2 regions of the Limosilactobacillus allomucosae genome follow, and region 1 is predicted to be linked to the other one. Evidence: predicted binding sites of a transcription regulator. Region 1 holds the regulator's gene; the other holds the start of a gene.
The links. Region 1 encodes Rex, which represses fermentation and respiration genes when NADH is low (regulators of the CRP and FNR family bind a similar motif). Its sites were predicted from a motif close to TTGTGAANTANTTCACAA; they were not measured.
Positions count from the first base shown of each region.

Region 1 (12,412 bases):
GATCTACGTCAATCTGCGGCCGGGTCGTACGGAGATTCTTGAGCTCAATACGGTTTCTGACATGGACGTTGACGGCAACCGCCACTTACTGTTCTCCGAAAACGGTCAGCAGCTGGTCTTGACGGTCAAGGATCAGACACATGCGGCCACGGCCAAGGTCAGCGTGCCAAAAGCCGATCCGCACGATCCAGGTCAGATTGGGATGCCGCTTAATGGGACGGTCGTTGACGTGATGGTCGAAAACGGTCAAGAAGTCAAGAAGGGCCAGACGCTGGTCGTAACCGAGGCCATGAAGATGGAAACAACGATCAAGGCCTCGTTTGACGGTAAGATTGATAAAGTCTATGCCAAGGCCGGCTCGACGATGGAAAGCCAAGACCTGCTGATTCAAATGAGTCCTTTAAGCTAATACAGCTTGACAGTATTAATTTATAAAGCGAGGTTAAAACAGTGGAAATTTCAGAACGCGTAAGCAACATTCAACCCTCAGCAACGCTGGCTTTGTCTGGCAAGGCCAAGGCAATGAAGGCGCAAGGCATTGACGTCTTGAACCTTTCAATCGGTCAGCCAGATTTCAATACGCCTAAGCACATCGGACAGGCTGCGATTAAGGCAATTGAGTCTGGCAAGGTTGATTTTTACACCGCGGCAGCCGGCATTGAGCCGTTAAGAAAAGCAATCGCCGATAAAGAAAACGCCGATCATGGCACAGACTTCACGGCGGATAACGTGGTAGTAATGAATGGTGCTAAAATGACGCTGTACGCCCTGGGACAAGCACTGTTTGATGAAGGCGACGAGGTCTTGATTCCTTTGCCATACTGGGTAACCTATGGCGAACAGGTTAAGCTGGCCGGTGCCAAGCCAGTCTTTGTAAAACCGGCAGCTGGTCGCCTGACCGTTGTTCCTGAAGAATTAGAAGCCGCGCGAACGCCTAAGACGAAGGCCATGATCTTAAACACGCCTAACAATCCATCTGGTGCCGTCTACACGCGCGAACAATTGCAGGCGATTGGCGACTGGGCCGTTGAGCATGATATTATCGTGATTGCTGACGATATCTATGGCAAGCTGGTCTATAACGGGACCAAGTTTGTCTCGCTGCTGGACCTGTCACCAGCGATCCGTAAGCAGACGATTCTGGTTAATGGGATGTCTAAGACCTACTCGATGACCGGCTGGCGCGTTGGCTATGCCATTGCTGACGAACAGGTAGTCAAGGGTCTGAAGACGTTCTTGAGTCATGCAGCCGGCAACATGGCAGCCGTCAGTCAATATGCCGCTTTGGCAGCTGTTACCGGTGATCAGGCCTGTGTTGAAGAAATGCGCGCTACCTATGAGGAACGCATCAACACGCTTTATCCGTTATTAAACGAGATTCCAGGCTTTAAGCTGGATGTAAAGCCGGCCGGAGCTTTCTATGCCTTCCCTGACGTCAGCGAAGCCGTTAAGCTGACCGGTTTTGCCTCGACTGATGAGTTTGTCAACGCGCTGCTCGATGAGGCTCACGTGGCAGTCGTTCCGGGCGCGGCCTTTGGAATGGATGATCATGTACGGATCAGCTATGCAACCAGCATGGATGTCTTAAAAGAAGCGGTTCAACGAATTCAAGCCTTTATGGCAGACCACCAAAAATAATCGATCAATAACCAATGAGCTCAGTTCTAATTTGAGCTGGGCTCTTATTTTAAAATTCTTGTAACCCTAAATTTAAGATAAGGGTTACAAGTTGAAAGAAGGAATAAAATGAAACGTCAAAATATTGTTCATTTAACGCAGACCGCCTTGATGACGGCAATCTTAATCGTTTTAGGCATGATCCCAGGTATTCCGCTAGGGTTTATTCCGGTCCCAATCGTACTGCAGAATATGGGGGTCATGATGGCCGGTGAGATTCTGGGGCCGAAAGAAGGAACGACCTCAGTGGCTCTGCTTCTGCTGTTAGTTGCGGTTGGCTTTCCTTTCTTGACTGGCGGCAGCGGGGGAATTGCCGTTTTTGCCGGTCCAACTGGAGGCTACCTTTTGGCCTGGCTGTTTGCACCGCTTTTGATCAGCAGTCTGCGGCAGCGTTTTGGCAGTCATTGGAATTGGTGGCAGGAATTTTTGATGATCGTGCTGGCCGGCGTGCTGTTTATTGATGTTACGGGATCTGTTTGGCTCAGCTGGCAGTCGCACATCAAGCTGACGGCGGCATTGATGTCCAATCTGGCATTTATTCCTGGCGACCTGATCAAAGCCGGCGTGGCAGTAGCCGTTGCTCGTCAGCTGCGGCGTGTACCAGTATTGAATCTTGGCTAGAAAAGAGGAATCGCAATGGGGACTAAAGATGAGCTGCTTAAAATTTTCTTGCTTAATGAGCAGCAATGGATTTCAGGCAGTCAGCTGGCGGAGCGCTTAAAGATCAGTCGCGAAAGCATCTGGAAAGGCGTCGCTGCCCTGCGCAGGCAAGGACACCAGATTGAGAGTCAGCGAGCGCTTGGCTATCGATATTTAGGAACGGATCATTTGGATGCAGCGGTAATCAAGATGCAGACTCGCGATGAATTTAATGGCGAGATTCATACGGCATCAAGCATTGATTCAACGCAAAACTGGGCTAAGCAGTATCTCAGCAGTCATCAGCCCAGCCAGCCAGTCGCGTTTTTAGCTGATCAGCAGACGGCCGGCTATGGCAGACGCGGCCGCCAGTTCTATTCGCCGCAAAAGACAGGCTTGTATTTTAGCTTGGTTTTGCCGCATAATCCAATGAGCGCGCTGCCTAAAATTGGCCTTTTAACAACCGGAGTCGCCGTTGCAGTTGGTCGAGTACTGAAGCAAACCTTTCCTGATCGTGATTTTTCATATAAGTGGGTTAATGATATCTATATGAACGGTCACAAAGTCTGCGGTATTCTGACTGAGGCAACGCTGGAACTGGAATCGGCATCGTCGGCAGCATTAATTGTAGGAATCGGGATTAATCTATCGACCGTCGATTTTCCGGCGGCAGTGGCTCAAAAAGCCGGCAGCATTGCCCCTAGGCAGATCATTGATCGAAATCAGCTGGCTGCCAGGCTTTTGGTTGCAATCATGAACGTTTATAGTGAATACGATTCAGGAAAATTCCTGCCAGAGTATCGGGCTCATTCGTTGGTCTTGAATCGGCCAGTCGTCTTAAAAATCGGCAATGATGAAGCAGTTGGCAAAGCCGTCGACATTGACGATCAAGGCGGCCTGGTATTGGAGTTGGCAGATGGCACGAAAAAGTCGTTTATCAGCGGCGAGGTGACCAAGGTTGATCTGCCAGGGATGACGTCATAATGGAAATTCACGGTTTAGATTTAGATCAGGCTGGCCGCTGTCGGCACTATCACTTGGCAGTTGACGTTGCGGCCTTGAAATGCAGTCGTTGCCAAAAATACTATGCCTGCTATCGATGTCATGATGCTTTAGAAAACCATCATTTCATGGCCTGTGAGCGAGACAACTGGCCAGTCTTATGCGGTGTCTGTGGCTGCTTGATGCAGTTTGCACAATATCAGCAGGGAAGCTGTCCGCGCTGTGGGCATGATTTTAATCCTGGCTGCCATCGTCACTGTCGGATCTATTTTAAATAACAGGTTTTTCTCATTGATTTTTAATTAAAATAAGATTAGAATATAAGGCGTTGATTAAGAAGTGAAATAAATCAGGCCCAATGACATGTTTTAATTAAGTTTTAGGAAAGGATCAGTGATTGAGATGACGCTGCGATATACGGTTTTAGGTGCAGGTGCGATGGGATTGCGCTTTGGGGTGCTGCTGCAGGAAAATGCGGGTGCGCAGGTTGATTTTGTCGACAACTGGGCACCCGAAGTTGAAACCATCAAAAAACAAGGTGGGGTCTATGTTTCCCGTGACCATGAAAATCGGCATCTGGTTCCGGTCAATATTTATTCACCAGAAGAGTATCAAGGCGAGCCAGACGTTTTTATCGTTTTTGCCAAGCAGATGACGCTGCAGGACCTCTTAGAGCGCTCGGCCCATTTCTTTAAGCCAGAAAAGCAGTACGTTTTTTCAGGCATGAATGGGATGGGTCACGTTGAAAAACTAAACAAGTATTTTCCCAAAGAGCATGTTTTAGCCGGAACCTGTCTGATCGGGACTGTGCTAAACAAGGCTGGCGACGTTGATTTTATTGGCAAGCCAGGTGCTGGATCAATCAATGTTGCCAACGAAACGGAAAAGCCGGATGAGCGCACGCATGAGATCATTGCCGACTTTAAGGCTGCCAATCTGAATCCGACTTTGACGACCAACTTCTTGGGAACTTTGATGACCAAGGTTGTCTTTAACTCGGTTGTCAATACGATCTGTACGCTGTTTGAGATTCAGATGGGTCAGTTTATCGATTATCCTGGTGCTGAACGGCTGAGCAAACAATTGATTAATGAAGCCTATGACGTGACTGAACGAGCTGGCATCAAGCTGCTCAATGATCGTGAGACCGAATGGAAGACGGTTGAATACGTCAGCCGCGTCGGCAATCCACTGCACTATCCTTCAATGTATCAGGATATGCATAATGGTCGAAATACCGAAGTCGACTACATCAATGGCTACATTTACGAATTAGGCAAAAAGTACGACTATGAAGCCACGACGCATGACTTTCTGCGCGGCTTGGTTCATTTGGCGGAAAATACGCGTAAGTTCCGTCAATAAAAAGACCGCTGGATCAAATCTGGTCCAGCGGTCTTTATTTATGTTGATCGGCAGCGTATATGCTTATTGATTTTCTTGATCAAATATCTCCAGGGCTTCGGCGGCTTCAGTCCATTGCAGCTCAACGTCTTCGCTTTGGGCTTTTAAGGCATCCAGCTTTTTTTGCAGATCGGTCAGCTGAGCGATGTCGACGGCGATTTCAGGCTTGGCCATCTCAGCTTCGATCGCGGCCTGCTTGGTCTCCAGTTCCCCCATCTGATTTTCTAATTGATCGACCTGCCGCTGCAGCTTGCGTCGGGCACGCTGAGTTTCTTTGCTTTGCTGATAGGAAAGCTGACCGGTTGACTGTTTGACTTTGGCTGCTGGCTGTGTCTGCTGCTCCAGTTTTGCCTGTTGGGTCAGATAGTCGTCGTAGTTTCCTTCATAATGCGTCATGTTATGAGCCGTCATATATAGGATATCGGTAGCGACCTGGTTTAAGAAGTAGCGGTCGTGCGAGATAAACAGAACCGTCCCATCAAATTCGTTAATGGCTGTTTCCAAGACTTCGCGGCTGTCAATGTCCAAGTGGTTGGTTGGCTCATCCAGGATCAAAAAGTTGATTGGCATAAATGAAAGCTTGGTCAGCTCCAGACGTGCCTTTTCCCCACCTGAAAGCGCGCTGACCGGTTTGTAGACGTCATCGCCAACAAATAGAAAACTGCCCAGAAGCGAGCGAATGTCTTTTTCGGAAACTTCAGGATGGTCGTCCCAGACTTCTTCTAAAACGGTCTTTTCAGGATGCAACTGCTGCTGTTCCTGGTCGTAGTAGCCGATTTCCAGATTAGCGCCGAATTTGATCGTCCCGCTAAGTTTAGGAATCTTTTTCAAAAGCGTCTTTAAAAGCGTTGATTTGCCAATTCCGTTTGGACCGATAATACCGACGCGCTGACCTTTGCGAACCTTAAACGACAATGGGCCAGCCAGCTTTTGATCTTGATAGCCGATATTGAGTTCATCGACATCCAAGACCTCGTTGCCCGAAGCGTGGTCACTGTGGAATTGAAAATGAATCGAGGAATCATCGGTAGTCGGCCGCTCCAAGCGATCCATTTTTTCCAGCTGCTTGCGGCGAGCCTGGGCACGTTTGGTAGTTGAAGCTCTTACGATGTTGCGATTGACAAAATCCTCCAGCTTGGCAATTTCTTTTTGCTGCTGCTCATAATGCTTCCATTCAGCCTGCAGCCGTTCACGCTTATGGGTTACGAACTGCGTATAGTTGCCGGTATAGTGGATCAGCGTATGATTGTCAAGATCGTAAACGTCGGTGACTACGCGATCTAAGAAGTAGCGGTCGTGAGAGACAATCAAAAGTGCGCCCTGATAGCTTTTAAGATAGTCTTCCAGCCAGCTTAAGACGCCCATGTCCAAATGATTGGTTGGTTCGTCTAGGATCAAAAGGTTGGGTGACTGCAGCAGAATCTTTGCCAGGGCCAGCTTGGTTTTTTGACCGCCAGAAAGCGCATTGACTGAAGTATCATACATTGCTTCATCAAAACCAAAACCGTGCAGTACTCCTCGCATGCGAGACGCATATTCATAGCCGCCCTGTTTTTTGAACTGCTCGGATAAACGGTCATAGCTTGCTAAAACGTCTTGGTAGTCCGTAGCTTTAGGCGTCAGTGTCCCCAGTTGATTCTCCAGTTCATGCAGCTGTCTTTCCATTTCGTGTAAAGGAGCAAAGACGCTGTCTAATTCGGTCCAGATTGAGTTTTGGCTGTCAAGTCCTTGATTCTGAGCCAGGTAGCCAATCGTCAGGTCGCGGGCGTGAGTAACCGTGCCTTCGTCAGGTTCAGTTAAACCGGCAATGATTTTCAAGAAGGTCGTTTTGCCCGCACCGTTGCGTCCGACCAATGCAGTTCGGCCATGTTCTTGAATCTGCATATTCATATTATGAAACAAAACATCGCTGCCAAAGCGACGTTCAACATTATTGGTTTGCAATAGCAGCATAATTCAACCTCATTTTTTAAAGTAGATAGTCAGTTAAGATTGTAGCACAAGATCAGACCAGGTCGCGAGCTGGAGAACAGGACTGATTAGTAATGTTAAATTTTGAATTAATGTCGCAAAAAATCACTTGTCATTGTCAAAACATCCATGATCAGCTGATGACATGGATTTCACAAATCATTAATGGACATGCAGTGAAGCCTGTAGCATAATAGAGAACATGTTTAAATAAAAATCGATTCTTTTCTTGGAAAATAGTTCACAAACTTTAGCGGAGTTGTTAAAATGATTAAGGAATAATTTTCACAAACTAGAATCTGAATTGGAGGAATCTATTAATGGCAACGCGTAAAATTCCCCGTGCCACGGCTAAGCGGTTGCCGGTCTACTATCGGTATCTGAACGTTTTGCTTAATGCCAATAAACGGCGCGTCTCATCGACTGAATTATCAGAGGCGGTTAAAGTTGATTCGGCAACGATTCGACGCGACTTTTCCTATTTTGGCGAATTGGGCAAGCGCGGCTATGGCTATGATGTGGAAAAGCTTTTGAACTTTTTCAAGGGTATCTTGAATCAAGATAAGCTGACCAGTGTGGCTTTGGTTGGGGTCGGCAGTCTGGGCAGCGCCTTGATGAACTACAATTTCCACCAAAGCACCAATCTGCGAATCAGCGCGGCTTTTGATCCTAAACCAGCCTTAGCAAATACCGTTAAGAGTGGGATTCCTGTCTACCCGGTTGGCGAGATGAAAAAGCAGCTGCAAGAACAGCAGATTGATGTCGTTATTTTAACGGTGCCTGGCGAAAAGTCGCAGGCTGTTACTGATGAGCTGGTCGAAGCCGGAGTTCATGGTATCTTGAACTTTACGCCGGTTCGTCTGTCAGTGCCAAAAGACGTTCAGGTACAAAATATTGACCTGACCAATGAACTGCAGACTCTGATCTACTTTATTGAAAATAACAATACTAAAGACAGTCAAAAATAACTCAACGCATGGCGAGCAATCGTCATGCGTTTTTTGATAAAAAGTCAAAAAGTCAAAATGCCGTTAGAATGGCAACTAAAGCGATTTCTATAAAATAATAGTCAAAATTGGTCAAAATAATTGTTGCATTTTAGCAAGATCATGATATAGTAGATCATGTAATTAGCACTTGGGTGATAAGAGTGCTAAAAAGAATATCTGAATTATTAATGATGATTGATGGAGGGATTAACGTGTTAAAACCATTAGGAGATCGCGTTGTTCTTAAAGCGGAACAAGCTGAAGAAAAGACGGTTGGCGGAATTGTCCTGGCTAACAATGCCAAGGATAAGCCAACGACGGGTACGGTTGTAGCAGTCGGCGAAGGCCGTTACCTGGACAATGGTCAAAAAGTTGCTCCAGCCGTTAAGGAAGGCGACCGCGTCCTGTTTGACAAGTACGCAGGCAATGAAGTCGAATACAATGGTGAAAAGTACCTGGTCGTTCGTGAAAAAGACCTGGTTGCCATCGTTGACTAAATAGACTTGTTTTCGCATTCGATCAATATTAATGAGGTGAAAATCTAAAATGGCAAAAGAAATTAAGTTTTCTGAAGATGCACGCAAGGCAATGCTGCGTGGGGTAGACAAGCTGGCCAACACGGTTAAGACGACGATCGGTCCTAAGGGTCGCAATGTTGTTTTGGAACAAAGCTATGGCGCGCCTACGATTACTAACGATGGGGTTACGATCGCCAAGAACATTGAATTGGAAGACCACTTTGAAAACATGGGCGCCAAGCTTGTTTCTGAAGTTGCTTCCAAGACCAACGACAACGCCGGTGACGGTACGACGACGGCAACCGTTTTGACGCAAGCCATCGTTAACGCTGGGATGAAGAACGTTGCTGCCGGTGCTAACCCAGTTGGCATTCGTCGCGGTATCGACAAGGCTACCAAGGCTGCCGTTGAAGAACTGCACAAGATGAGTCATGAAGTGCAAAGCAAGGATGACATTGCGCAAATTGCCTCCATCTCTGCTGCCAACCCTGAAGTCGGTGAACTGATTGCCGATGCCATGGAAAAGGTTGGCCACGATGGCGTAATCACGATTGAAGACAGCCGTGGCGTTGACACGACGGTTGACGTGGTTGAAGGGATGAGCTTTGACCGCGGCTACATGTCTCAATACATGGTAACCGACACGGACAAGATGGAATCTGATCTGGACAATCCATACATTCTGATCACTGACAAGAAGATTGGCAACATTCAAGACATTCTGCCATTGCTGCAGGCTGTTGTTCAAGAAGGCCGCTCGCTTTTGATCATTGCTGACGACATTACCGGTGAAGCTCTGCCAACCTTGGTATTGAACAAGATTCGCGGGACGTTCAACGTTTGCGCGGTTAAGGCGCCAGGCTTTGGCGATCGTCGTAAGGCTCAATTGCAGGATATCGCCATTTTGACTGGTGGTACCGTAATCTCTGATGACCTGGGCATGAGCTTAAAGGATGCTACGATTGCTCAACTTGGTTCTGCCAACAAGGTTACCGTAACCAAGGACAACACGACGATCGTTGACGGCAACGGTGCTAAGGATGCAATTGCTGAACGAGTTGAACAGATCAAGCAGGCAATTGCCAACACGACTTCTGAATTCGACAAAGAAAAGCTGCAGGAACGTCTGGCCAAGCTGTCTGGCGGGGTTGCCGTAATCAAGGTCGGTGCTGCTACTGAAACGGAACTCAAGGAAAAGAAGTACCGCGTTGAAGATGCTTTAAACGCTACGCGGGCTGCCGTTCAAGAAGGCTTCGTACCTGGTGGTGGTACTGCTTTGATCAACGTAATTCCTGCCTTGGAAAACGTTGAAACCGAAAGCGACGATGAAGCAACGGGTGTCAACATCGTTAAGAAGGCATTGGAGGCCCCAGTTCGTCAAATCGCTGAAAACGCTGGTGTTGAAGGCTCAATCATCGTTAACCGTTTGAAGAGCGAAAAGCCAGGCATCGGCTACAACGCTGCCATTGACAAGTATGAAGACATGGTTGCGGCCGGCATCGTTGACCCTACCAAGGTTACGCGCTCGGCACTGCAAAACGCTGCTTCGGTATCAGCAATGCTTTTGACTACTGAAGCCGTTGTTGCTGATAAGCCAGAACCAAAGAATGATCAGCCAGCTGCTCCTCAAGGCGGCGCCGGTATGATGTAATCCATTGCCAAACAATGAATAAAAAGCGTCTCAACATTATTGAGGCGCTTTTTTGCGTTTAGTGACTGCTTAGTGGTATTCTGTTAGGTATGTCCATTCAAACCAATGGACGCTATTTTATTTAGTGGAGTATTTTTATGTCATCAAAAATGCCTAGTCAGAAAATGTCTTTAACATCAGTCATTTTACTGGCTCTGAATTCATTGATCGGATCCGGATGGCTGTTTGGTGCTGGCGAGGCGGCTAGGATTGCCGGGCCAGCAGCAGTCATCTCTTGGATTTTAGGGGCGATCATCATCATGGTGATTGCTTTTAATTACGTTGAACTGGGTGCGATGTTTCCTGAAAGCGGCGGGATGAGTCGCTACGCTCAGTACAGTCATGGCCCGCTTTTAGGTTTCATAGCGGCTTGGGCCAACTGGGTCTCCTTGATTACACTGATCCCCATCGAAGCGGTGGCTTCAGTACAATATATGAGCTCATGGCCATGGAGCTGGGCTAATTGGACGCTCAGATTTGTCAGTCAAGGCAGCATTACCAATCAAGGACTGCTGGTGGTCTTTGCGTTTATGATCGTTTTTACGCTGATCAATTTCTGGTCAGTTAAGATCTTGACGCATTTTACTGGTTTGATCTCGATTTTTAAGCTGCTGATGCCAACCTTGACGATCATCGTGTTAATGCTGAGTGGTTTTCACACTAGTAATTTCGGCCAAAGCATCCATGAGTTTATGCCTTATGGCAGCCGTTCGATTTTTGAAGCGACTACGGTAGCCGGAATTATTTTTTCTTATGATGCCTTCCAGACGGTTGTCAATCTGGGTGGTGAAATGAAGGATCCACAAAAAAACATTTACCGTGGCGTCGTAATCTCATTGACGATTACGGCAGTATTATATGTTCTGCTGCAGATTACCTTTGTAGGAGCAGTTAAGCCATCGCTGTTAACGGCGCACGGCTGGCATGGTATTGATTTTGCCTCGCCATTTGCGGATCTGGCAATCTTAATGGGAATCAATTGGCTGACGATTCTGTTGTATATTGATGCGTTCGTCTCGCCATTTGGCACCGGGGTTGCTTTTGTTACCAATGCTTCCAGAACGCTGGCGGCAATGGCACGCGGTGATCATTTGCCAGCCTGGCTGGGACGACTTCAGCGCCGCTATATGGTACCTCGCTTTGCTATGATCGTTAATCTGATTCTGGCAGCGGTTTTGGTCTGCATTTTCCGTAATTGGAGCGCGCTTGCCAGCGTCATTTCGGCCTCGACTTTGATTGCCTATCTGACTGGACCGGTAGCTGCGGTTGCCCTTAGAAGAATTGCACCCGATCTTAAGCGGCCGTTTAAGCCCCGTTCTTTAAAATGGATGGCGCCTTTGTCGTTTGTCTTGACCAGCCTGGCGATCTATTGGGCAATGTGGCCAACGACGATTGAGGTAATTTTTGTGATCTGTTTGGGTCTGCCAATCTATGCTTATTATGAGATTCGCTATCATCACGCTTCATGGAAGATCCAGCTGAAGGGCTGTGGCTGGCTGCTGGGCTACCTGCTGTTTATCTCGGTGATGTCTTATCTGGGCAGCGCTGGCTTTGGCGGTCAGAACTGGATTCAGTATCCGTTTGATTTTGTCGTGATCATTTTGTGCTCGCTGGTATTTTACTGGTGGGGCATCAACAGCAGCGTTGAAGGTGAAGATCTTGTATTGGGACGGCGCGTCAATGCTCATGTTGATCAGTAAAAAACAATTTTCTAAAACTGTTGCGTGATCAATCTGCCCTGGGTGGTATTAACCATTTACGTGGTGTAGAATAACTGTTGACTTTATATTTTAATAGAGTGAAGGAGAAAAAGAATATGTGGCGGTATTTAAAACGCGTCCTCATTGGCAAGCCCTTGAAGACGCTGGATGAAGGCCAGGCCCATTTAACAAAGTTTAAAGCTTTGGCCTTGTTATCGTCGGATGCTTTATCATCCGTTGCTTATGGTACTGAACAGATTACAACCGTTTTGGTAACGCTGTCGGCGGCGGCAATCTGGTACTCATTGCCGATTGCAGCGCTGGTTTTGATTCTGCTGGTAGCAATTACGCTTTCCTATCGGCAGATTATCAATGCCTATCCCAGTGGTGGCGGTGCCTATGTCGTAGCCACTGAAAACTGGGGCCGGACGGGTGGCTTGGTTGCCGGCGGGTCGCTGCTGGTTGACTATATGCTGACGGTTGCGGTTTCGACGACTTCTGGTACGGAAGCGATTGTTTCTGCGGTTCCGCAGCTTTATAAGTATTCGGTACCGATCTCGGTGATTATCGTCCTCTCGATTATGATTCTGAATCTGCGGGGATTGAGCGACAGTGCCAATTTCTTAACGGTTCCGGTATACTTCTTTATTATCATGATTACCGCGATGATCATCTGGGGCTTTTTCAATATTGCGACTGGTCATCTGACCTATCATGCAACGGCCTCGTTTGGAACGCCGGTTGCCGGGATGTCGGCGGTCCTGTTTATTCGGGCTTTTTCAGCCGGTTCTTCCTCATTGACCGGGGTTGAAGCTATTAGTA
Region 1 covers NZ_CP154878.1:342,256-354,667, forward strand. Annotated here, with positions in the region: gene ABC765_RS01530 (pyruvate carboxylase) at 1-409, shown strand, start outside; gene ABC765_RS01535 (pyridoxal phosphate-dependent aminotransferase) at 451-1,638, shown strand; gene ABC765_RS01540 (biotin transporter BioY) at 1,747-2,298, shown strand; gene ABC765_RS01545 (biotin--[acetyl-CoA-carboxylase] ligase) at 2,314-3,300, shown strand; gene ABC765_RS01550 (CHY zinc finger protein) at 3,300-3,596, shown strand; gene ABC765_RS01555 (ketopantoate reductase family protein) at 3,721-4,683, shown strand; gene ABC765_RS01560 (ABC-F family ATP-binding cassette domain-containing protein) at 4,747-6,675, opposite strand; gene ABC765_RS01565 (redox-sensing transcriptional repressor Rex) at 7,014-7,661, shown strand; gene groES (co-chaperone GroES) at 7,895-8,179, shown strand; gene groL (chaperonin GroEL) at 8,229-9,851, shown strand; gene ABC765_RS01580 (APC family permease) at 9,989-11,590, shown strand; gene ABC765_RS01585 (APC family permease) at 11,707-12,412, shown strand, end outside.

Region 2 (12,412 bases), 930 kb from region 1:
ATGTACATTTCCTATATTGCTCAGATCATTAATAATCTGCATGGTCAGTATGGCTCACCGGTACAGCCATTTGTCGCCGGCATCAACTGTACGCTGTGGAGCATCTATGCTTACTTTAAAGAAGATCGGGACTGGCCGGTTTTTTGGGCCAACTTCCCTGGGATCTTTTTCAGCTTTGCAACATGCCTGACTAGTTTTGCCTGGTAATAAAACGTTGATTCCTAAAGTTTTGGATGAGCTTTAGGAATTTTTTGTTGACAGCTTATTTTTTGTAAGTTATCATACAGTTACTAACTTTTTCAAAGGAGAAATCAGCAATGGCAAACTTCAATCCATTAACCAACCATTCATGTTGCAGCGGACCGCGCTTTAGCTGTCCGCTTATTGCCGTTGCTCAGCTGGTTGGCTGAAAACGGCCGGATCAGTATGAAGCGCAGCCTGGTCAATCCCGACTGCGCCTTTTTTATTACATTTGAAAATCATTTGAAACATTTAACTTAGGAGGGATAAGATGTGGCATACGATTCAAAGCTCGCTGCCAGAACTGTTGGCGGCCGGGTTTAAATACACGATTCCATTAGCCCTGGTATCTTTTTTCTGGGGACTGCTGATCGCGCTTTTCGTGGCGCTGATTCGTTTGTCCAGACAAAAGGGCGCATTTCGAATCTTAAAGGGAATCGCAGTCTTTTATGTCTGGCTGTTTCGTTCAACGCCATTATTGGTTCAGCTGTTCATTGTCTTTTTTGGCCTGCCGCATTTGGTTATACCAGGAGTCTTTCCTGACGGCGTGCAGCTCAAGCCGTTTACCGCTGGGGTGATTACTTTCTCGCTCAATACTGGTGCTTATGCCTCAGAAACGATTCGGGCGGCGATTGCTTCCGTTCCCAAAGGTCAATGGGAGGCGGCTGAAGCAATTGGCATGACCAGACTGCAGGTACTTTGGCGCATCATTTTGCCCCAGGCATTGCGAGTCGCGCTGCCGCCGCTGGCCAACTCATTTATCAGTCTGGTCAAGGATACCTCATTGGCAGCTTCTATTACGATTGCAGAAATGTTTTCGGTAGCTCAGCAGATCACGGCTGAAAACTACGAGCCGCTTTTGATGTACATTATCGTGGCTTTGATCTATGCCCTGTTTACGACCGTTTTATCGCGTCTGCAGGCCTGGCTGGAAAAATCACTGGCCAAGACCGCACCTGTTCAATAGGAGGTTTTAATGAAACTCGCTAAGATTAACAAATGGTTTGGCAAAAAGCACGTTTTAAAAGATGTCAGTCTGGAGTTTCCGGCTGGGCAGACGACGGTTTTGGTTGGCCCTTCTGGATCGGGCAAGTCAACGATCCTGCGCTCGCTGAATCTGTTAGAGCAGCCTGATCGCGGCACCTATGATTTCGATGAGCTGCATTTGAACTTTGAAAAGAGCGTCAGTCGCAAGCAGAAACTGATGCTGCGGCAGAAAACAGGCATGGTTTTTCAAGACTACAACCTGTTTCCACATCTGACGGTTCGGCAAAACGTTACGGAAGGTCCCATCCGCGTGCTCAAGCAGTCTAAAGAAACTGCCAATCAAGAAGCACTGGAAATATTAAGCAAGGTCGGACTGGGTGATTTGGCTGGTGCCCATCCCGCACAGCTTTCTGGCGGGCAGGCGCAACGAGTGGCAATTGCCCGTGCGCTGGCCATGAAACCGGAATACGTGTTATTGGATGAGCCAACTTCAGCACTTGACCCGGAACTGGAATTAGAGGTCTTGCGCGTGCTGCTTAAACTGGCTCAGGAAAATCAATCATTGATTATCGTAACGCACAACATGGTCTTTGCTAGACGCGTTGCCGATAAGATCGTTTTTGTCGAGGATGGCACGATCAAATATGATGGCGATCCGGCAGCTTTTTTTGCACCGGATAATCCTGATGAGCGGATTCGCCATTTTATTGCGGCCATGACAATGGAAGAACTGGAAGCCTAAAAGGAAAAACAAGGGGAAAACAACATGAAGATTTTTAAGAAGATTGCCTTAATGACAGCTGCACTGGCATTGGGAACTGCGATTGGCACGACGATCAGCCATGCCGACTCGGTCAAGTCCGAGTTGAAAACGCCTGATACGCTGACGATTGGTCTGGAAGGTACCTACGCACCGTTCTCATATCGTAAAGACGGCAAGCTGCAGGGATTTGAAGTTGAGCTGGGCAAAGCCGTTGCTAAAAAGATGGGCTTAAAGGCCAAGTTCGTGCCAACCAAATGGGACTCTTTGATTGCCGGATTAGGCGCCAAGAAGTTTGACGTGGTCATGAACAACATTGCGCAAACGCCTGAACGCGAAAAGAAGTACCTTTTCTCTGATCCCTACATTTCATCGCACTTTGTCATGATCGTTAAAGAAAACAGCTCGCTTAAAACGCTTAAGTCTATCAAAGGCCACAAGTTTGCCGCGGGTGTGGGGACCAACAACGCTACGCTGGTTAAAAAGTATGGCGGGATTACGGTTGACGACAGCGACTTTGCCAGTGGACTGGATATGATCAAGCAAGGCCGGGTCGAAGGGATGATCAATAGTCGCGAGGCTTGGTACGTCTATGCTAAAAAGCACAGCACCAAGGGACTCAAGATGATTGACGTTTCCAGCGAAGCCAAGCCGGTCAAGGTTGCAGCAATGTTTAACAAGAACTCATCGGCGCTGCAAAAACAATACAACCAGGCACTACAGGAACTGCAAAAGGATAGCACGCTCCAAAAGCTATCCCAAAAGTACTTTGGTGCTGACATTACCAAATAGCCGCTAAAACATGATCCGGAGTTATCCAGACCATGTTTTTTATTTGGATATGGATAGAATAAGTGGCTTAAAATCAAAATCTTGTTAAGCATCTCACTAAACATTTAAGAGATTGTGGTATATTAAGTTACTGGATGAGCAAGATTAAGGAGTGAACTTATGGGAGAACTGGCTTTTTTGATTGCAGAACGAGTGGGACTGATTATCCTGCTGGCCTTTATTCTGGTCAATATCCGGCCGTTTCGGCGGCTGCTTTTAGATGCCACGCCGGCCAATCTATTTAAATTGGCGCTGATTTTTTCAGCCTTTGCAATCATTTCTAATTTATTGGGGATTGAGATCGATCCTGATAATCATATTATGCGCGAAACCATTTTATGGCACGTCACTCCTGGCTATTCAGTGGCTAACGTCCGCATTCTGGCCGTAACGGTAGCCGGGATCGTTGGCGGACCTGGTGTTGGCGGACTGACGGGTCTGGTTGCCGGAACTCACCGAATGATGCAGGAAAGCTGGGCCGCGGATGCCTGGTTTTACATTGTCAGCTCGACTTTGATCGGGATTTTGTCTGGGATGCTGTACCACAAAAATCGCCGTCATTTTGTCGTCATGCCGCCATGGCAGGGCTTTTTGGTCAGTTTGGTGATGGAATCGATTCAGATGATCTTTGTCGTTTTCTTTAGTCCGACGCATTTAAAACTGGCCCACTTTATCGCGCTGCCGATGATTGTGATCAGTTCGATTGGGACGGCTTTTTTCCTGATGATTCTGTCTTTATATTTTCGCCAGGAAGTTGATACGCGCGCCGTTCAGACTCGTTCGGTAATGAAACTGGCAGTCAGGACGCTGCCGGCATTTCGCCATGGTCTGCAGTCAGAATCGGCGCGTCAGGTTACTGATCTGATCTTGGAGTATACTGATTTTGACGCGGTTGGCATTGGCAATACTGAAAAAACGCTGGCCTTTGCCGGAGCTGGCAGCGACCATCATTATCATGACATGCCAAAAGCTGATGTGCCGCGTTTTGCTAAACAGGCGCTGCAGAATCGGCAGACACAGCTGGCCTATAACACTGGACAGATTGGCTGTCATAACGATCATTGCCCCTTGCAGGCAGGGATGGCGATTCCCTTAACGTTGGGCAGCCGAGTACTAGGCGTTTTGACGCTGTATTTTAAGGAAAACTGGCAGCTGACCCCCGTTGAGATTCAAACCGGCGAGGGACTGGGTGAGATTTTAGCCACGCAGATCGTATTGGGCGAAAAAGAACGCCAGGCAGGACTGCTTAGAGATGCGGAGCTTAAGTCGCTGCAGGCCCAGATCAGTCCCCACTTTTTCTTTAATTCGATCAATACGATTATTGCCATCTCGCGTTTTGACAGTGAAAAGGCGCGGTTTCTGCTGCGTGAGCTCAGTACGTTTTTCCGTTCTAATCTGTTGGGTGCCAATCAATCCAAGATTCCGCTCAAACAAGAGGAAGCCCACGTTAAGGCCTATCTGAATCTAGAACAGACGCGCTTTCCCGACAAATATGACGTTGAGTTCTACAGCAGCGTTGATGATCAGGTGCTGGTTCCGCCATTTGCCATTCAGGTCTTGGTAGAAAACGCCATTCATCATGCATTTGGCAATCGCAAGACCGGCAACATCATTAATATCTGGATTACCAAATCCGGTAAGTATCTGGAAATAAGAGTAGCCGACAATGGCGAGGGAATCGATCCGGCAGTCATAGGCAAGCTTGGCAAGGAAAAAATTGATTCAGAGCAAGGGAGCGGTACGGCCATGCAGAATCTGAATGCGCGTTTGAAAGGTCTTTATGGCGACAGTGCCAAGATGCAGATCGTAACCGGCAAGACGGGGACTTCAATCTCGCTTTTGATACCTTATGCACAAACTAAACAGGATCTAAATACGGAAGGGGCATCTATATAATGAAAGTACTGATTGTTGATGATGAACCGCTGGCCAGAAATGAACTGCACTATCTATTGGAGAAAAACACGCTGGTCAATCAGATTGATGAGGCCGATGGGGTGATGACGGCTGATCAAAAAGTCAATGCCACGCATCCCGATCTGGTCTTTTTGGACATCAAACTAGATGATGGCAACGGTATGGCACTGGCCAGACGTTGGAAAAAGCTGCCTCAGCCACCAGCAATCGTTTTTGCCACGGCTTATGACAACTACGCAATCGATGCGTTTAATGAAGCGGCCGTTGACTATGTTTTAAAGCCGTTTGACCCGGATCGAATCAACGAAGCCGTTGCCAGAGTCGCCAAGCTTTTGGGCAATGCGGAACAGTCAGAAGACGTTGCTGAACAGACTGCCTGGCAGAATCCGCGGCTGTCGATTACGATTGATGACAAGACGATGGTGATTCAAAAACGCGATGTGATGTATATTGAGACCCAAGGCGGCTACACGCATCTGCATCTCAGAAACGATAAGCTCTTGATCAGTCGGCAGACGCTAACCAGTATTGCTCAGCTCTTGGATCCAAAGCATTTTTTGCGGATTCATCGGGGATTTATTGTTAATCTGGACGAGATTGACGAAATGCAGCCCAGTTTTAATCATACCTACGAGCTAACGTTAAAAGACGGCAGCAAAATTCCAGTCAGCAGGTCATATGTGGCTAAAACCAAGAAGGCAATCGGACTGCAGTAGCTCGAATTGTCTAATATTTGCACAAGCATTGAATGTTAAGATAATGCATTCAGTGCTTTTTATTTTGTCAAAAAAGAATCCTCAGGGCATCTCAGCAGCCGGTAAAGGCATTTCATCGTCAAATTCTGTCAATCAATGTGAAAACTAACACAAAATCAATAAGATTAACTACAATACATTGTGTAATCGATATCAAAGATGGCCATCTTAAATAAGATTAACTGCAATTATTTTTTATGATATTTTCGGATTGATTTGAGGGAAGGGAAAACAACATGGATAAGAAGGAAAAACAAGCGTCAGCCAAGGAAGAAAAAAAGGCAGCGCCAATTCTGGTACAAATGGGCATTTTTGCCGCTATTCTGTTTGTCTCACAGCTGATTTCAGATTTGTTCCCAGCTAGTTTCGTAGTACCAACGCCACTGATTGGGATGGTGCTGCTCTACATTCTGTTGGCAGCTCACATCGTTAAACTGGAGCAGGTTGAAAAGTTTGGCGACTTTATGATCAGTATGATTGCCTTTCTATTCGTGCCATCTGGCGTTCAGCTCTGTGGCAGTCTGGGACTGATGAAGCGTGAAGGTCTTCAGGATATCTGCGTCATCATCATCTCCACGATTATCCTGCTGGTCGTAATTGCTTACGTGGGCAACTTCTTTGTTAAGCTGCATGAACGCTTGGCACATAAGCAGTCAAACACAGCGTCAAGCTCAAATGCAAGTCACGCGGGCACGCAGCATATGGCTCACTAAGCCGTGTACGAGAAAAGGGAGGATTAAAAATGTTTAGTCAATCAATGGTATTGCCTTATACCGGTATCTTAATCTCACTGGCTGGTTATCTTTTAGGGATGTGGCTGTTTAAGATCAGTCATGGGTTCTTCTTGTTTACGCCGCTTTTGGTCGGAATGGTCTTTGGAATTGCGGTTCTGGCAATCTGGGCTAAGGGCATCGGATCTACGACGGCAGCCGTCTACACTAAGTACTACCTGCCGGGCGGAAACATCATCTTCTGGTTCTTAAACCCGGCTACGGTTGCGTTTGCCATTCCGCTGTATCGTCGAAATGATATTTTCAAGAAGTACTGGCTTGATATTGTTTTGACGCTGTTTGTCGGTGGCTTTATCTCCTTGTTTGGGATTCAACTGGTTTCCAAGCTGTTTGGTCTGTCGCGAGTTTCCACGGCTGCCATGCTGCCACAAGCCGCAACGACTGCTGTTGCCATGCCAATTGCCAAGGGGGTTGGCGGTGACCCTGCCGTTACTGCCATGGCATGTATTTTAAACGCCGTCATCATCTACGCCCTGGCCAACTTCTTGATCAAGATCTTCCGCTTGAAGAAGATTTCCAAGGTTGGTACTGGTCTGGGTCTGGGTTCTGCTGGCCACACGGTTGGTTCTGCCAAGGCGCTGCAATTAGGTTCAATTGAAGGGGCAATGGCTTCGGTTGCCGTAGTTATCGTTTCGTTGGCAATGGACATTCTGGTTCCAATCTACGTCAACCTGTTCATGAAATAATTAACAAAGGGGTATCGTAATATGTCTTATCGACAACAAAAAGTCGTGCTGATTGGTGACGGTGCGGTTGGTTCTGCCTATGCATTTGCCATGGTTCAGCAAGGATTGGCAGAAGAATTCGCAATTATCAACCACACCAAGAGCAAGGGTGAAGGCGACACGCTGGACTTAGAGGATGCGACGGTCTTTACCTCACCAAAAAAGGTTGAATCAGCCGACTATTCGGTCTGCCGCGATGCCGACTTGGTCGTGATCTGTGCCGGGGCTGCCCAAAAGCCTGGCGAAACCCGGCTGCAATTGATCAACAAGAATCTCAAGATCATGGCTGATGTTACGCAAAACGTGGTTAAGTCCGGCTTTAACGGCATCTTCTTAGTGGCGGCCAACCCAGTCGACATTCTGACCTATGCCGTCCAAAAAATCTCCGGTTTCCCAACCAGTCGTGTAATCAGCTCCGGCACGCTGTTGGACACGGCACGGCTGCGCGTGGCTTTGGCTAAGGAGTTCAACGTCAGCCCTGCCGATGTATCAGCTAACGTGTTAGGCGAACATGGCGATTCTGAATTTGCGGCCTACTCATCAGCAGCAATCGGTGGCAAGAACCTGCTGCAGATTGCCAAAGAAGAAGGTATTTCAGAAGAACGTCTCAAGCGAATTGAAGATGAAACTCGTCACAAAGCCTACGAAATTATCAACCGGAAAGGTGCGACCTACTATGGCGTTGCCACGGCCTTGATGCGGATTACCAAGGCTATTCTGCGCAATGAGAATGCCGTTTTGCCAATTGGTGCCTATGTTAACGGCGAATATGGCGTTCACGACCTTTATCTGGGGACGCCAGCTGTCATCAATGCGCATGGGGTTGAGCAGGTTATTGACGTTCAGCTTGACGAACGCGAACAAAAAGCAATGGCACATTCCGCGGCCGTTCTGCGTGAAGCAGTTGATCGCGGCATGAAGGAAACGGGTCTGAATAAAGATGTCGTTTCGCTGGTTGCTAATGCATAATATTTCACAAAATCAACGAGGAAAACGTTTTCTTAAAAAGATGATGTTTTCCTCGTTTTTTCGAAAAAAGACTTGATTTTTCAAAAAAATGTTATAAAACTATAAGTGTAAGCGTTTCATTGTTTATTAAAGGAGGTTGTTCTAGATGAAAAAGTTGGATTTTGAGGAGCTGAAACATAACCCCGAAATCAAGCCGCTTCAAGTTCTGGACGAAGATGGCAAAGTCGTCAACCCCGATTTGATGCCTGACCTGAGTGATGAAGAGTTGGTTGAACTGTTTAAGCAGATGGTTTGGTCGCGAGTATTGGGTGACCGTACCATGAAGCTTTGTCGGCAGGGCCGGTTGGGATTCTTTGCCCCGACTGCCGGTGAGGAAGCCAGTCAAATGGGTTCCAACTTCGCAATGAGCAAGGATGACTTTCTGCTCGGCGGCTACCGTGACGTGCCACAGCTGGTTAAGCACGGTCTGCCAATGTGGAAGGGATTCTTGTGGAGCAAGGGCCACGTTAACGGCAACAAGTACCCTGAGGAATTAAATGCCGTTCCGCCTCAGATCATCATCGGTGCCCAATATGCCCAGACGGCCGGCGTGGCACTTGGTCTGAAGAAGAAGGGTGCCAAGAACGTTGCCTACACCTACACTGGTGATGGCGGTACCTCACAGGGTGACTTTTATGAAGGGGTCAACTTTGCCAGTGCCTTTAAAGCACCGGCCCTGTTCTTCGTACAAAACAACCTGTACGCAATCTCGGTTCCAAGAAAGGCTCAGACGGCAGCGCCAACCTTGGCTCAAAAGGCTGTTGCCAGCGGGATTCCTGGACTGCAGGTTGATGGGATGGATGCCTTGGCTGTCTACAGCGTTGCCAAGCAGGCTCGTGACTGGATCACGGCCGGCAATGGTCCCGTCCTGATCGAAACGCTGTGCTACCGTTATGGACCGCACACGACGGCTGGTGACGTGCCACGTCGTTACCGTTCCGAAGATGAAGAAGATATCTGGCTGAAGAAGGATCCACTGATTCGGATGCGCAAGTTCTTAGAGAGCAAGGGCCTTTGGGATGAAGACCAGGAAAAGGCCTGCGTTGAAGCAGCCAACAAGGAAGTCGATGACGCAATGCAGGAAGTTGAATCACAGCCAACGCAGACCGTTACCGAACTGATGCAAAACGAGTATGTGGTTACGCCGCCAGCAATTCAAAAAGAGCTGGATGCTTACCAAGCAAAGGAGGCTAAGTAATCATGGCTAAGATGACAATGATCAAGGCAATCACGGCTGCCATGGATGAAGAGCTTGCTCATGATGACAAGGTAATGATCTTTGGTGAAGACGTTGGTAAAAACGGTGGTGTCTTCCGGGCAACTGATGGTCTGCAGGAAAAATATGGCAACGATCGCGTATTCGACACGCCGCTGGCTGAATCCGGCATTATCGGGCTGGCTAACGGGATGGCGCTGGAAGGCTTCCGTCCCGTACCAGAACTGCAGTTTATGGGCTTTATCTACGAAGCCTTTGATGAGCTGGCTGGTCAGATGGCGCGCTACCGCTTCCGGATGGGTGGCACGCGCAAGTTCCCAATCACGGTGCGGGCTCCATTTGGTGGTGGGGTACACACGCCAGAACTGCACTCAGACAGCTTTGAAGGCCTGCTGACTCAGGTTCCTGGGCTGCGCGTGGTTGCGCCAAGTGGTCCTTATGACGCCAAGGGACTTTTGATCTCGGCAATCCGCTCTGATGATCCGGTCTTCTTCTGTGAACACATGAAGCTTTACCGCTCGATCAAAGAAGAAGTGCCTGATGAAGCCTACACTGTTCCATTGGACAAGGCAGCCGTCAAGCGCGAGGGCACTGACGTATCCATCATCACGTATGGCTACATGGTTCAAGAAAGTCTGGCAGCTGCTGATGAACTGGCCAAGGAAGGCATCAATGCTGAAGTCGTTGACCTGCGTACGCTGGCACCGCTTGATGAAGATACGATCCTGGAATCCGTTAAGAAGACGGGCCGCGTCGTACTGGTTCAAGAAGCTCAAAAGCAAGCCGGCGTTGGTGGTCAGTTGGCCTCGCTGATCGGTGAAAAAGGCATTTTGTACCTGGATGCACCAATTGCGCGGGTAGCTGCTCCGGACACGCCATATCCATTCAGTGATGCCGAAGAAGTATGGCTGCCTAACAAGCAAGATATCGTTGACAAGGTTAAGGAAACCGTCAACTTTTAATCGCGAGGTGGAAGATCAATGAGCAAATATGAATTCAAAATGCCAGAACTTGGTGAAGGGATGGCAGAAGGCACGATTGGCGAATGGCACGTTAAGGTTGGCGACACCATTCAAAAAGACGCCGATATGGTTGAAATCGAAAACGACAAGTCAACCTCTGAAATTCCATCACCAGTCGATGGCAAGGTAACCAAGATCAATTTTGAAAAGGGCGACGATGTTACGGTTGGCCAAGTACTGATCGAATTTGAGGTTGCTGATGGTCAAGGTAATGTTGATGCCGGTGCCGAAGCAGAAAGCGATGCCAGTGCTGCTCCTGAGCCAAGTGCCGCCCCAGCACCAAGCACTGCTTCAGTTGCCCCAGCATCAGCGCCAGCCGCTTCTGCTCCAGCGGCTGCTCCTAGTGCTGCCGACCACTCCCTGCCAGTACTGGCAATGCCAGCCGTACGTCGCTATGCACGCGAAAAAGGTGCCGATTTGGCTCAGATTGCCGGTACCGGTCGTCATGGCCAGATTCTAAAGACTGACGTTGACGCCTTCTTGGCTGGCGGTGCCAAGGCTGCCCCAGCTGCTGCTGAACCGGAAACGCCTCAAACGGCAGGTGCGGTTGCTATTGAACAGCCAGCACTGCCAAAGGGTTCCGCTGAATGGCCACTGCACGATGAAAAGATGACGCCAGTTCGCAAGGCAACGGCTAAGGCCATGATCCGCTCCGTACAGCAGATTCCAATGATTCATGTCTTTGATGACGTAGTGGTTGACAAGCTTTGGGATCACCGCAAGAAGTACAAGGAACTGGCTAAAGAGCATGGCGTTCACCTGACGTTTATGGCCTACCTGACCAAGGCACTGGCCGTAATCATGAAGGAATACCCAATCTTTAACTCAATGGTGGACATGGCTGACCAAAAGATCGTCTACCGTGACTACATCAACGTCGGTATTGCTACGGACACGGATCGCGGTCTGTTCGTACCAAACGTTAAGCATGCTGATTCCATGAGTCTGTTTGACATCGCGCGTCAAATCAGCGCCAATACCGAAAAGGCTAAGGAAGGCAAGCTTTCTGGTGATGATATGAGCCACACTGGCATGTCGATCACCAATATCGGCTCAATTGGCGGCGGCTTCTTTACGCCAATCATCAACTGGCCGGAAGTAGCCATCCTGGGTATGGGACGCATTGTTGAAGAACCAGTCGTTGTTGATCACGAAATCAAGGTTGCCAAGGTCTTGAAACTGTCGCTGGCCTGCGATCACCGGGTAATTGACGGTGGTACGGCACAGCGGGCAATGAACCGGCTCAAGGAATTGTTGAGTGATCCAGAACTGTTATTGATGGAAGGGTGATCAGGCATGGTTGTTGGTGATTTTGCAATTGATTTGGATACCATCGTAGTTGGCGCGGGCCCTGGCGGCTATGTTGCTGCCGTTCACGCTGCCGAAATGGGACAAAAGGTTGCCGTAGTGGAAAGTACCTATCTTGGCGGTGTTTGCTTAAATGTCGGCTGTATTCCATCAAAGGCTTTGATTCAGGTTGGCCATAACTATCAAACGGCCAAGAACTCAGCTGATCAAGGCGTTGAAGTCAGCGATGCCAAGCTTGATTTTGAAAAGGTTCAGGCATTTAAGAACAGCGTCGTAAAGCGCATGACCAATGGGGTTGGTTTCCTGTTCAAAGAGCACAAGATTGAATTGATCAAGGGAACGGCTTATCTCAAAAACGACCACAGCCTGCGCGTTATCAATGATCAGCATGGTCAGACCTACACGTTTAAGCATCTGATCTTGGCAATGGGCAGTCATCCAATTGAAATTCCAGGCTTTAAGTTTGAAGGTCGCGTTCTGGATTCAACCGGCGCGCTGGCTTTAAAGGAAGTGCCAAAGGAATTGGTCATTATTGGCGGAGGCTACATTGGCAGCGAATTAGCCAATGCCTATGCCAACTTTGGAGCACACGTTACGATTCTGGAAGGTACCAAGTCGATTCTGGGCAACTATGAACCCGATCTGGTCAAGGTTGCACTTAAAGACTTTAAGGCTAAGGGAATTGACGTGATTACCAGTGCCATGGCTAAGCAGGCTGAACAAACCGAAGATGGCGTAAAGGTTACCTATGCCGTTGGCGACCAAGAACATACGGTGGCTGCCGATTATGTCGTCGTTTCCGTCGGCCGGCGTCCCAACACTAAAGACATGGGCCTTGAACAAGCCGGCATC
Region 2 covers NZ_CP154878.1:1,276,222-1,288,633, reverse strand. Annotated here, with positions in the region: gene ABC765_RS06130 (SemiSWEET family transporter) at 1-207, shown strand, start outside; gene ABC765_RS06125 (amino acid ABC transporter permease) at 512-1,207, shown strand; gene ABC765_RS06120 (amino acid ABC transporter ATP-binding protein) at 1,217-1,969, shown strand; gene ABC765_RS06115 (transporter substrate-binding domain-containing protein) at 1,994-2,779, shown strand; gene ABC765_RS06110 (LytS/YhcK type 5TM receptor domain-containing protein) at 2,939-4,714, shown strand; gene ABC765_RS06105 (LytTR family DNA-binding domain-containing protein) at 4,714-5,451, shown strand; gene ABC765_RS06100 (CidA/LrgA family protein) at 5,727-6,203, shown strand; gene ABC765_RS06095 (LrgB family protein) at 6,233-6,967, shown strand; gene ABC765_RS06090 (L-lactate dehydrogenase) at 6,989-7,975, shown strand; gene pdhA (pyruvate dehydrogenase (acetyl-transferring) E1 component subunit alpha) at 8,121-9,212, shown strand; gene ABC765_RS06080 (alpha-ketoacid dehydrogenase subunit beta) at 9,215-10,192, shown strand; gene ABC765_RS06075 (dihydrolipoamide acetyltransferase family protein) at 10,211-11,542, shown strand; gene lpdA (dihydrolipoyl dehydrogenase) at 11,549-12,412, shown strand, end outside.
Region 2: the regulator Rex is predicted to act here: its motif matches at 5,587-5,604, upstream of ABC765_RS06100 (CidA/LrgA family protein).